DNA from 3 places in the Corynebacterium hansenii genome. Region 3 is predicted to be linked to each of the others. Evidence: predicted binding sites of a transcription regulator. Region 3 holds the regulator's gene; each other region holds the start of a gene.
What was found. The regulator LexA, encoded in region 3, represses DNA repair genes until DNA is damaged. The targets are predictions, from matches to a motif close to CGAACANNTGTTCG.
Positions count from the first base shown of each region.

Region 1 (3,272 bases), 580 kb from region 3:
GTGCCCGTGTGGTCCTGCCCGGATTCGCCGCGTTCGACGGTGACCTTCCCGCGGAAGGCCTCCGGGACCTCCCAGAGCGAGTCCCGGGCCGACGCGGCCTTCGGCGCGGCCACGTGAACGGTGCCGTTGACCCGGTCGGTGCCCGAGATGGTCATCGCGGCGTCGGCGGTGAAGCAGCCGGTCAGCGCCAGAACGGGCAGGAGCATCGCGGCGAGCGCGATGAATCGGGCGCGGAGACGTGCAACCGTCATCGCGGTGGCTCCTTCCGGGAGGTGCGGTCGGTTTCGGGCCCGTCGGCGTCGTCAAGCGAGTCCGTGCCGCGCAGCGGGATCGGGGCGCCGAGCACCGCGAACGGGCGCGAATCGCCCGCGAAATGGAAATGGCGCAGGACGTCGTCGAACCCCAGGCGGCGGTAGAGGCGCCAGGCGCGGTTGCCCTCGTCGGCGACTTCCGGCGTGGACAGCAGCACGCGGCGTTCGGGGCGGCCGCGCATCAACTCGAGGAGCAGGCGTTCGCCGATGCGGCCGCCCTGGTGGCGGGGATCGACGTGGATTTCGGACAGCTCGACGTAGTCGCCGAGGACGTCGGACACGATGTGAAGGGGCGTGCGGCGCTCGGCCATTCCCGCGCGGACCTGGACGTGCCACCACTGCGTCGACGTGCCGTGCTGGCAGTAGGCGATGCCGGCCAACGGGAAAGAGGTGTCGGCCAGGGCGTCTTCCGGCGCAACGTCCTCGGGATGCGCGACGGCTGCGACGGCCGCCCAACCGGGCTCGTGCCGCGCCAGCGCCCACGCCCGCACCCGCGCGTCGACGATCGACGGGTCGTAGCCCATCGCCCCGACGTAAAGGGAGACGGCCTCGTGGAGCCGGAGCCGGAAAACCGATTCCGGCATGGGGAGGACGCTGTATCGCACCCGTTCAGCTTAACCGGGGCGGGGGCGGGGGAGTCGAACGGCGGCGGCCCGGGTTCGGGCGGCGGCGCGTCGACCGGGGTTGAGCGGCGAAAAGGGCATTGCGTGCGAATGGGCGTTCGAATATGATGGAAGGTGAATCCGGGAAGGTCCCTAGTGTTCGGGTTGTCGCGGAGGCGATGGCGGGCCGGTGGTGCGGAACCCATCGAACGGACGGTTGAAGTTCGGTCGGCGTCGGCGGCGGCGCGGCCGAGGGAACGGAAAGAAAGGAGAAGACGGATGGCACGCATCGGAAACGGGAGGAACGCGGTGGTCGCGCCGGCGGGCCTGTCTTCTCAGGCCGTGACCTTCCTGGGGCGGGCGGCGTCGCTGTTGGCGCAGGCGAAAACGGCGTCTCCCGCCGACAGGCTGGACCTGTCGTATCAGGCCGCGCTGCGGGTGGCGGGCGCCCTGATCGCGGAGAATCCGGGCCGGCGCCGCAAGGCCGACCAGAGCGCGTGGGCCAGGGTGCGCAGGCACGCGCCCGAATACGCCCCATGGGCCGCGAGGTTCGAGGCGCTGTCGCGGCAGTGGGAGGACGTGCGCCTGGGGTTGGCCCGCGGCGTCGACGAGCTGGAGGCCCGCCGGGTGCAGTCTCTGGCGGCGGATTTTCTGGCGGAGGTCGAGGCGGATTTCGGGATGCTCTCCGGAGTGGCCTGATCGTGTGGGATGGTGGTGGTTCACCGAAGGGGGCGTGCGTACACTGGCCGGTACGGGCCACGCTCTTCCGCTTCAGTTTCAGTGCGTGATCGGCCATGCGGACCGCAGGGCCGATTCGGGAACAAAGAGGGCGCTTCGGCCGTTGAACTTTATGAGCGGTCGCTGCGGCCGCCGGCATTCGCCGCAGCGATGATGTCAAGGACGATCGGCCCTACCGCGAGTCAGGGGAGGAAACCCATGGGACTTTCCGAGCAGGAACAGAGGATGCTTGCCGAGATCGAATCGGCGCTGTACGCCGAGGATCCGAAGTTCGGCTCAGCCATGTCCGGAAAGGCGATGGGCCTCGACTCCGGCGGAGCGCCCCGCGGTTTCTCGCCCCGGGTCATCGCCATCATCGGCGTCGGCCTTCTCCTGCTGATCGGCGGCATGGCGCTGGCGACTACGAGCCTGTGGTTCCTGGCCCTGAGCATCGTCGGATTCCTGGCCATGTTCGGCGCCGGCGTGTGGGCGCTGACCGGTTCCTCCGGAAGCTCGAACCTGGTGTCCGTCGGCGCCGACGGTTCCCGCGGCCCCAGGCCGAGGAAGCCCCGTCGCCCGAGCTCTCCGGGCGGCGGCATGGAAGATCGCTTCCGCGGTCGATTCCAGGGGCGCTGACCCGCCGCCTCTCCTTCGAAGCTTCACCGAACCCCGTTCCGGCTTTCGCCGGGGCGGGGTTTTCGCATGCTCGCGCACCCGCCGCCTCGGGCCGCCCCACTCGGCCCCACCGCGATCTCCCACTCGGCCCCACCAGGATCTCCCACTTTGCCCCACCATCGACCCATCGTGGCAATCACAGGGCGCTCCCTTGGTCGTCTGCCTGCGGTCTCTCAGCGGCGCGTCCGCGTGATTTTTGCATTACCCCAGGTTGTGGCACTTGGTCGTTTTCGACGGGTGTGATGTGCGACACGCCCGGAGAATCGGGTACTTGACGCGCATCGTCGTGAAGCGGGCCCGGTGACGGACGGCACGGGCGGGCGCCCCACCTGCGAATATGCAGGTTAAAAGGTTTTGCATGTTGAAAAACGCCAGGAAACTGGGGCAGGGCAGTGTTGCTTGTGGGGCAAAGTGGGGTAGTGTGGGCCGTGATGTTGGAGAGGTCGACCGGCATCGCAGGAAAAAGACGAATACCGATGAGATGACGAGAAGCGGCGCCACCGCGTCGTCCGGACGAGGGGAGAGGAGCCGGAAGCGACATGTTCCTCGGCACCTATACCCCGAAGCTGGACGACAAAGGTCGTCTGACGCTCCCGGCGAAGTTCCGCGAGGAACTGGCCGGCGGGTTGATGGTGACCAAGGGGCAGGACCACTCTCTGGCCGTCTACCCCAAAGACGAGTTCGTCAAGCTCGCGCAGCGTGCGACGAAGGCGTCGCGGACCAACACCCGCGCCCGCGCCTTCATCCGCAACCTGGCGGCGAGCACCGACGAGCAGAGGCCGGACGGGTCGGGCCGCATCACGTTGTCGGCGGATCACCGCAACTACGCGGGCCTCACCAAGGAATGCGTGGTCATCGGATCCATCGATTTCCTGGAGATCTGGGACAAGCAGTCCTGGGAGGCCTACCAGGCGGAGCATGAAGAGGACTTCTCCGACGGCGAAGACGATTCGCTGTTCGGGGTGCT
Region 1 covers NZ_CP047211.1:1,938,854-1,942,125, reverse strand. The annotation lists gene CHAN_RS08415 (LppM family (lipo)protein) at 1-251, opposite strand, end outside; gene CHAN_RS08410 (GNAT family N-acetyltransferase) at 248-895, opposite strand; gene CHAN_RS08405 (SAV_6107 family HEPN domain-containing protein) at 1,193-1,612, shown strand; gene CHAN_RS08400 (DUF3040 domain-containing protein) at 1,850-2,266, shown strand; gene mraZ (division/cell wall cluster transcriptional repressor MraZ) at 2,845-3,272, shown strand, end outside.
Region 1: a site for LexA is predicted at 1,022-1,035, ahead of CHAN_RS08405 (SAV_6107 family HEPN domain-containing protein). Genes of this name have one in related genera too.

Region 2 (3,272 bases), 850 kb from region 3:
GCAGATGTCGTGGACGATCAGGAAGTACCCCGGAAAACCGAGTTCGTCGATCACGTCCAGTTCGCGTTCCAGCTGCAGCCAGGCCCGCTTGACGACGCCGGGGGCACCGTCCCCGCCCAACCCGTCCCTGGGCCCGTAGCGCCGAAGGGCGCCTTCGGCGGCGAGCTTGGCCAGCCACGAGGATTCGTCGTGGCCCTCGGGCACGTCCCATGCCGGCAGCGCGGGGGCGATGAGGTCCAGCGTGAACGCGCATTCCTCCGCGACCTGCGCCGTGGTTTCCACCACGCCCGGCAGGTGGGCGAACATGGCCTCCAGTTCGGTGCCGGACCGCAGCCACGACCCTCCCGTCGGCGGCAGCTTCGGCTCGTGGTCGTCGAGTGATTCGCGTTGCGCCAGCGCATGCTTCGCCCCCGCCACCCGCGCCTCGGCCGGGGTCGCCGCCGTCGCCGCGGCACCCGCCACCTGCCGCAGGCCATGTTCGGCGGCCGCGGCGGCGAGGTCGCGCTGGTCGTCGGCGGCGCCCGGGGTCAGGTCCGCGTGGTGGTCCACCGCCACCTGCCCCGCCCCGAATGCCGCGACCAATTCGCCGAGGTGCGGCAGCCAGGCGACGTCGGCGAGCACCTGCCAGTGCCCGCCGGCGGCCTCCGCCAGCTGCGGCAGCGCCGGATACCGCGCCACGCCCTTCTCCCCGCCCGTCATCAGGGCGTCGTTGATGGCGTGGCTCAGCCGCCGGTATCCCTCCGGCCCGCGGGCCAGCACCGTCAGCGGCGCCTGCGGCAGCGACAGTTCCGCCCCGATGATGGTGTCCAGCCCCGCCTCCGCCGCGGCCTCGGCGAAGCGCGCGACGCCGTAGAGCCCGTCGCGGTCGGCGATGCCCAGCCCGCGCAGCCCCAGCCGCACCGCCTCCTCGACCAGATCCACCGGGTCCGACGCCCCGTGCAGGAACGAGTAGCTGGACCGGCAATGCAGGTCGACGCCCCTGCGCTCCGGCGCCGCCCGATTCGCCCGATCGTTCGCCCGCCCATCCGCCCGGCCGTTCGACCTCCCATTCGCCCCCGAAGCTTCCCGGCGGCGGTTCCCGTTGACCCCGTATCCGGGAGTCAGCTTCCCCACCGACCGCCCCGAAAGAATGCGCTCCACCCGCGACCAGCTCAGCGGCCCCTCGCGGCGCGACGCCGCACCGCCGGACACGTCTTCGGCGCCTCCCGCCGAACCCCTCCACACGCTCATGGCACACACGGTAGACCCTCCCACGGATTAATACGAACGCTCATTCGAACATGCCCGGTCACGGCCATGATCCGCGCCGAACCGAACCGTCGTCAAGCAACCGCGGCAACCGCGGGCGACGCAACGCGGACGCCCGCCGGCTCACGCCGTTTTTCGCGCGATCCGCCCAGGGTGCTACGCTGATCCCACAACAAGACAGCTTGGTCTATTCGCGAACCGCGAGACGGGCCCACACTGAAGGAGAAGCACATGGCATTGCGACGTTTCGCAGCCGGCGCCGTCGCCCTGGCCTTCGCAGCCACCGGCCTGGTCGCCTGCGGCAACGACGAGCCCGCGCAGCCGCTCGCCGAGGGCGACACGATCCGCATCGGCACCACCGACTTCGAAAAGGAGGCCTGGCAGGTCTTCGAGAAGAAGGTCAAGGAAGCCGGCATCGACATGGAGATCGTGCCCTTCACCGAATACCCGCCCGTCAACACCGCCCTCAACGAAGGCGAACTCGACGTCAACCTGTTCCAGCACATCAAGTACCTGGCGCAGTACAACGTCGGCGCCGACGCCGACCTCACCCCCATCGCCTCAACCGAAATCGTCCCCCTCGGCCTGTACTGGAAGGGCGGCGACAAGCCCGAGGACATCAAGGACGGCACCGAAGTCGTCATCCCCAACGACTCCACCAACCAGGGCCGCGCCCTCAGCGTCCTGCAGAAAGCCGGCCTGATCACCCTCAAGGGCGACTCCGCCAACCCGACGCCGCTGGACATCGACGCCGAAAAGTCCCGCGTCACCGTCACCCCCATCGACGCCGCCCAGACCCCCGCCGCCTACGGCGAAGGCACCCCGGCGGTGATCAACAACACCTTCCTCGACCGCGCCGACATCGACCCGAACTCGGCGATCTTCAAGGACGACCCCAACGACAAGGCCGCCGAGCCGTACATCAACGTCTTCGCCACCACTCAGGCCAACAAGGACAACCCGCAGCTGAAGAAGCTCGCGGAGATCTGGCACAGCCCCGAGGTCACCGAAGCCGTCGCCCGCGACTCCCGCGGCACCTCCATCCCGGTCCAGCGCCCCGCCGCCGACCTCGAGGCCATCCTCGACGCCGCCGAAAAGGACGCCCGCGAGAACCCCGATGCCCAGTAATTCCGGCGCCGGCACCCGCGTCGAACTGCGCGGAGTGTCCAAGGTCTTCGGCTCCGGCAAATCGGCCACCCCCGCCGTCGACGACGTCACCCTGTCCGTCGAGCCGGGCGGCGTCCTGGGCGTCATCGGCTACTCCGGCGCCGGCAAGTCGACGCTGATCCGCCTGATCAACGGCCTGGAATCCCCGACGTCCGGCGAGGTGCTCCTCGACGGCACGGACATCGCCGGGATGAAGGAGCGGGAGCTGCGCGAGGTCCGCCGCGACATCGGCATGATCTTCCAGCAGTTCAACCTCTTCACCTCCCGCACCGTCGCCGGCAACGTCGCCTACCCGCTGGAACTGGCCGGCATGCCCCGCGCCGAGCGGAAGGAACGCGTCGCCGAGCTGCTCGAATTCGTCGGCCTGGGCGACCGCGGCGATTCCTACCCCGAGCAGCTTTCGGGCGGGCAGAAGCAGCGCGTCGGCATCGCCCGCGCGCTGGCCACGAACCCGTCGCTGCTGCTCGCCGACGAGGCCACCTCGGCCCTCGACCCGGAGACCACCGCCGACGTGCTCGAGCTGCTGCGCGAGGTCAACCGGAAATTCGGCGTGACCATCGTCCTGATCACCCACGAAATGTCGGTGGTGCGCGCCATCGCCGACCACGTCGCGGTGATGGAAAACGGCCGGGTCGTCGAGCACGCCGCCGTCCACGACCTCTTCGCCCACCCGACCACCGAGGTCGGACGGCGGTTCGCGGCCACTGCGCTGCGGGACCGCCCCGCGGGGCGGGAGCTCGATTCGGTGGTCGGTTCGCTTGCCGACGACGCCGCCGCACTGGTCACCGTCCGCGTCGACGACGACGTCCCCCTGGGCCGCGTGCTCGACATCGCGCGAGCCGAGGGGCTCGACGCCA
Region 2 covers NZ_CP047211.1:505,611-508,882, reverse strand. The annotation lists gene CHAN_RS02300 (error-prone DNA polymerase) at 1-1,230, opposite strand, end outside; gene CHAN_RS02295 (MetQ/NlpA family ABC transporter substrate-binding protein) at 1,480-2,376, shown strand; gene CHAN_RS02290 (methionine ABC transporter ATP-binding protein) at 2,366-3,272, shown strand, end outside.
Region 2: a site for LexA is predicted at 1,264-1,277, ahead of CHAN_RS02300 (error-prone DNA polymerase). Genes of this name have one in related genera too.

Region 3 (3,272 bases):
CGCGGAGCTTCGCGGCGAGAACGAGCCCGGGCTGCCCGCGGTGACCGTTCCCTCCGTGCTGCTCGCCGATGACCTGTCGCCCGCCGACACGGCCACCCTGGATCCGGCGCTGTTCGTCGCGATGGTGACGGAGTTGGGCGGCCCGACCTCCCATACCGCGATCATCGCCCGCCAGCTCGGCGTGCCGTGCGCCGTCGCGGCGGGAGCGGGACTGCGCGCCATCGAGGAAGGCTCCATGACGCTCGTGGACGGCGCGAAGGGACTGATCACCGTCGATCCGGACCCGGAGGTCGCGGACGCCGCGGTGGCCGAGGCCGCGCGGATGGCGGAGAAGATCGCGGCATGGTCCGGTCCCGGGCGCACCGCAGACGGCGTGAGCGTGCAGCTGCTGGCCAACGTCGGAGACGGAAACGCCGCACGCATCGCGGCCGAGGGCGATGCGGAGGGCATCGGCCTGTTCCGCACGGAACTGTGCTTCCTGTCCGCCGCGACGGAGCCGACGGTGGAGAACCAGGCCGACATCTACGCCTCGGTGCTCAAGGCGTTCCCGGATTCGAAGATCGTGCTCCGAACGCTGGACGCCGGCTCGGACAAGCCGTTGGCGTTCGCGAACCTCGATCACGAGGACAACCCTGCTCTGGGCGTGCGCGGTCTGCGCATCTCGCGCTCGAGCTCCGGCCTGATGGAGCGCCAGCTCGACGCCATCGCGTTGGCGGGGGAGAAGGCCGGCCGCGGCGAGGGGGCGCCGACGTGGGTGATGGCGCCGATGGTGGCGACGCTGGAGGAGGCCGAGTGGTTCGCGGGCCTGTGCCGCGAGCGCGGCCTCACCCCGGGCGCGATGATCGAGATCCCGGCCGCCGCGCTGATGAGCCACGACCTGATGAAGGTGCTGGACTTCGTGTCCATCGGCACCAACGACCTGACGCAGTACGCGATGGCCGCCGACCGTCTTTCGCCGCACCTGGCATACCTGACGGATCCGTGGCAGCCGGCTGTGCTGCGGCTGATCGACATGACGTGCAAGTCGGGCCGGGACACGGGCACTCCCGTGGGCGTTTGCGGCGAGGCGGCCGCGGATCCGTTGCTGGCCTGCGTGCTCGTGGGCCTCGGCGTGAACTCGCTGTCCGCCGCGGCCACGGCCCTGCCGGGCGTGGGCGCGCAGTTGGCTGAGGTCACCGCCCAACAGTGCGCCGATGCCGCCCGCGTCGCGCTGGATGCGTCGGACGCCGACGGTGCCCGCGCCGCCGTGCGCGAGCTTTTCGGCTTGGAGTAGTGGCGGGCCGCCGGCAATTGTGTCCCGTGACGTTGCGATTGGCTTCTGCGGCGGTTGAGCCGTCCCGCCACCGCAACCCGCTGGGATGCACCGGCTAACCCACCCCGAATGCGCAACCCCACCCGCTGTAACGGGTGGGGTTGCGCATTCGGGGTGGGTTTACGTCAAAGTGCCGTGCATCGACCGGATGGAGGGAGGGCGGGTGCCCGGTGCGGCGATTCTCCGGCTGCCGCCTCCATCGGTGGGCGTCCGCCAGCCCATCAGCCTGCGTTCGTCGCGGGCACCCACCGGCACTGGACCATCCCAGGTCCCGCGATGCCCCAATAGCCGGCGTCCGCAGCCTCACGCGATATGACGGTTAAAGCCGTCGCAGGACGCTGACGACGCGGCCGAGGATGGTCACGCCCGCGTCGACCGGAATTGGCTCGAAGGCCTCGTTGTGGGGGAGCAGCCACTTGCCCGAGCGGTCTTCGTGCCATTCCTTGACGGTGGCCTCGCTGTCGGCCCCGCCGTCGATCATCGCGGCGACGTAATCGCCGTTCTCGGCGGTGTGCTGCGACTTCACCACGACCCAGTCGCCGTCGAAGATGCCCGCGTCGACCATCGATTCGCCGACGACGCGGAGCATGTACAGCTCGCCGGACTCGACGAGCTCGGCGGGCAGCGCCATGTGCTCGTCGATGCTCTGCTCCGCGAGGATCGGGTTGCCGGCCGCGATCTGGCCGACGATGGGGACGTAGGTGGGGGCGGCGGCGCCTTCCGGAACGTCGGGGACGGTGGCCGTCTTCGGCTTCGGACCGGGCTTGCCCGCGTGGGTGTCGAGCTTCTGCTTCAGATCGCGCACGTCCACGGCGCGGGGCTTGTGGGGGTCACGGCGCAGCGCGCCCTTCTTCTCCAGTTCCTTGAGCTGGTACGCCACGGAAGATGTCGAGTTGAGCCCGACGGCGTCGCCGATCTCCCGGATGCTCGGCGGGTACCCGCGCAACGACACCGCGTCCTGGATGACCTCGAGGATCCGCCGCTGGCGATCGGTCAACGCTTGCTTGCTCGGCTGCTTCTTGTCGGCCATGTTTCCACTCCCACTGGGTTAGGTCGTGCTCGATTGCGTCGTGCTCTGGTCGATCGGCCATCGGGACGATCGGGTCTGCGAACCCGTGCCTGCCGTTCGAACACGACACTACACCAAACGACGACGGGGTGGCACAACTGTTCGAAGTTTTCGCCCCCGTGTCTGGACGGGATCCGAACGCGGTGCTATAAATCGAACACAGGAACGCAGTCGAACATCCGTGCAGTGAATTCGGGCGGCATTTTCGAATCCGTTTCGTATCCTGACCGCGGATGACCGGATGGAAGGAACCAACCGATGACCGCCTTTATCGAAGACTACCGCACGTCCACCGTGAACTGGTACAACGACGACTTGGGACTCTACGTCCCGTCGTGGGTCGGGGAGCAGTCGCGCCCCGCGTCGCCGCCGGAGCGCGACCGTGGTAAGGCCTCCGGTGTTCGAACCGGTGCGCCCGCGGATCGAACGCGGGTCCGCACTTCACGTCGGCCCTCCAGTCGTCGCCCGGGCGGTGTTTCCGGGCCCTCGCGGCGTCCGAACACACGGGGAATGAAACTCAATTCGGCGCCCACCCACGGTGTTTCGAACATCGCGCACGTGCGCGACGGGCGTTCGATCGTGCGGGGCCCCGTCCAGGGGGTGCGGCGCAATGCCGTCTCCCTCGCCATCGTCGCCGGCGTGGGCGCCGTGTTCGGGCTCATGCTCCACTTCTCCGGGTTGGGGGCGCCGACCCCCGATGCCCCTCCGGCCCCGACCTACGTCGGCGTCTCCTCCACCGGCGCGAATGGTGCGTCGGACACGGCGGACGCCGCGCTCAAGTAGGGCAGCCGGCGCACCGTCGAGTGGCCTAACGGGCGATTAAGAGGTGGCCGCCCGGCCCCGTATGCTCGTATGCGTGCATTGCCAGTTTTGCCACCATGACCAGACGAA
Region 3 covers NZ_CP047211.1:1,360,001-1,363,272, forward strand. The annotation lists gene ptsP (phosphoenolpyruvate--protein phosphotransferase) at 1-1,273, shown strand, start outside; gene lexA (transcriptional repressor LexA) at 1,632-2,342, opposite strand; gene CHAN_RS06045 (hypothetical protein) at 2,892-3,164, shown strand; gene nrdR (transcriptional regulator NrdR) at 3,238-3,272, shown strand, end outside.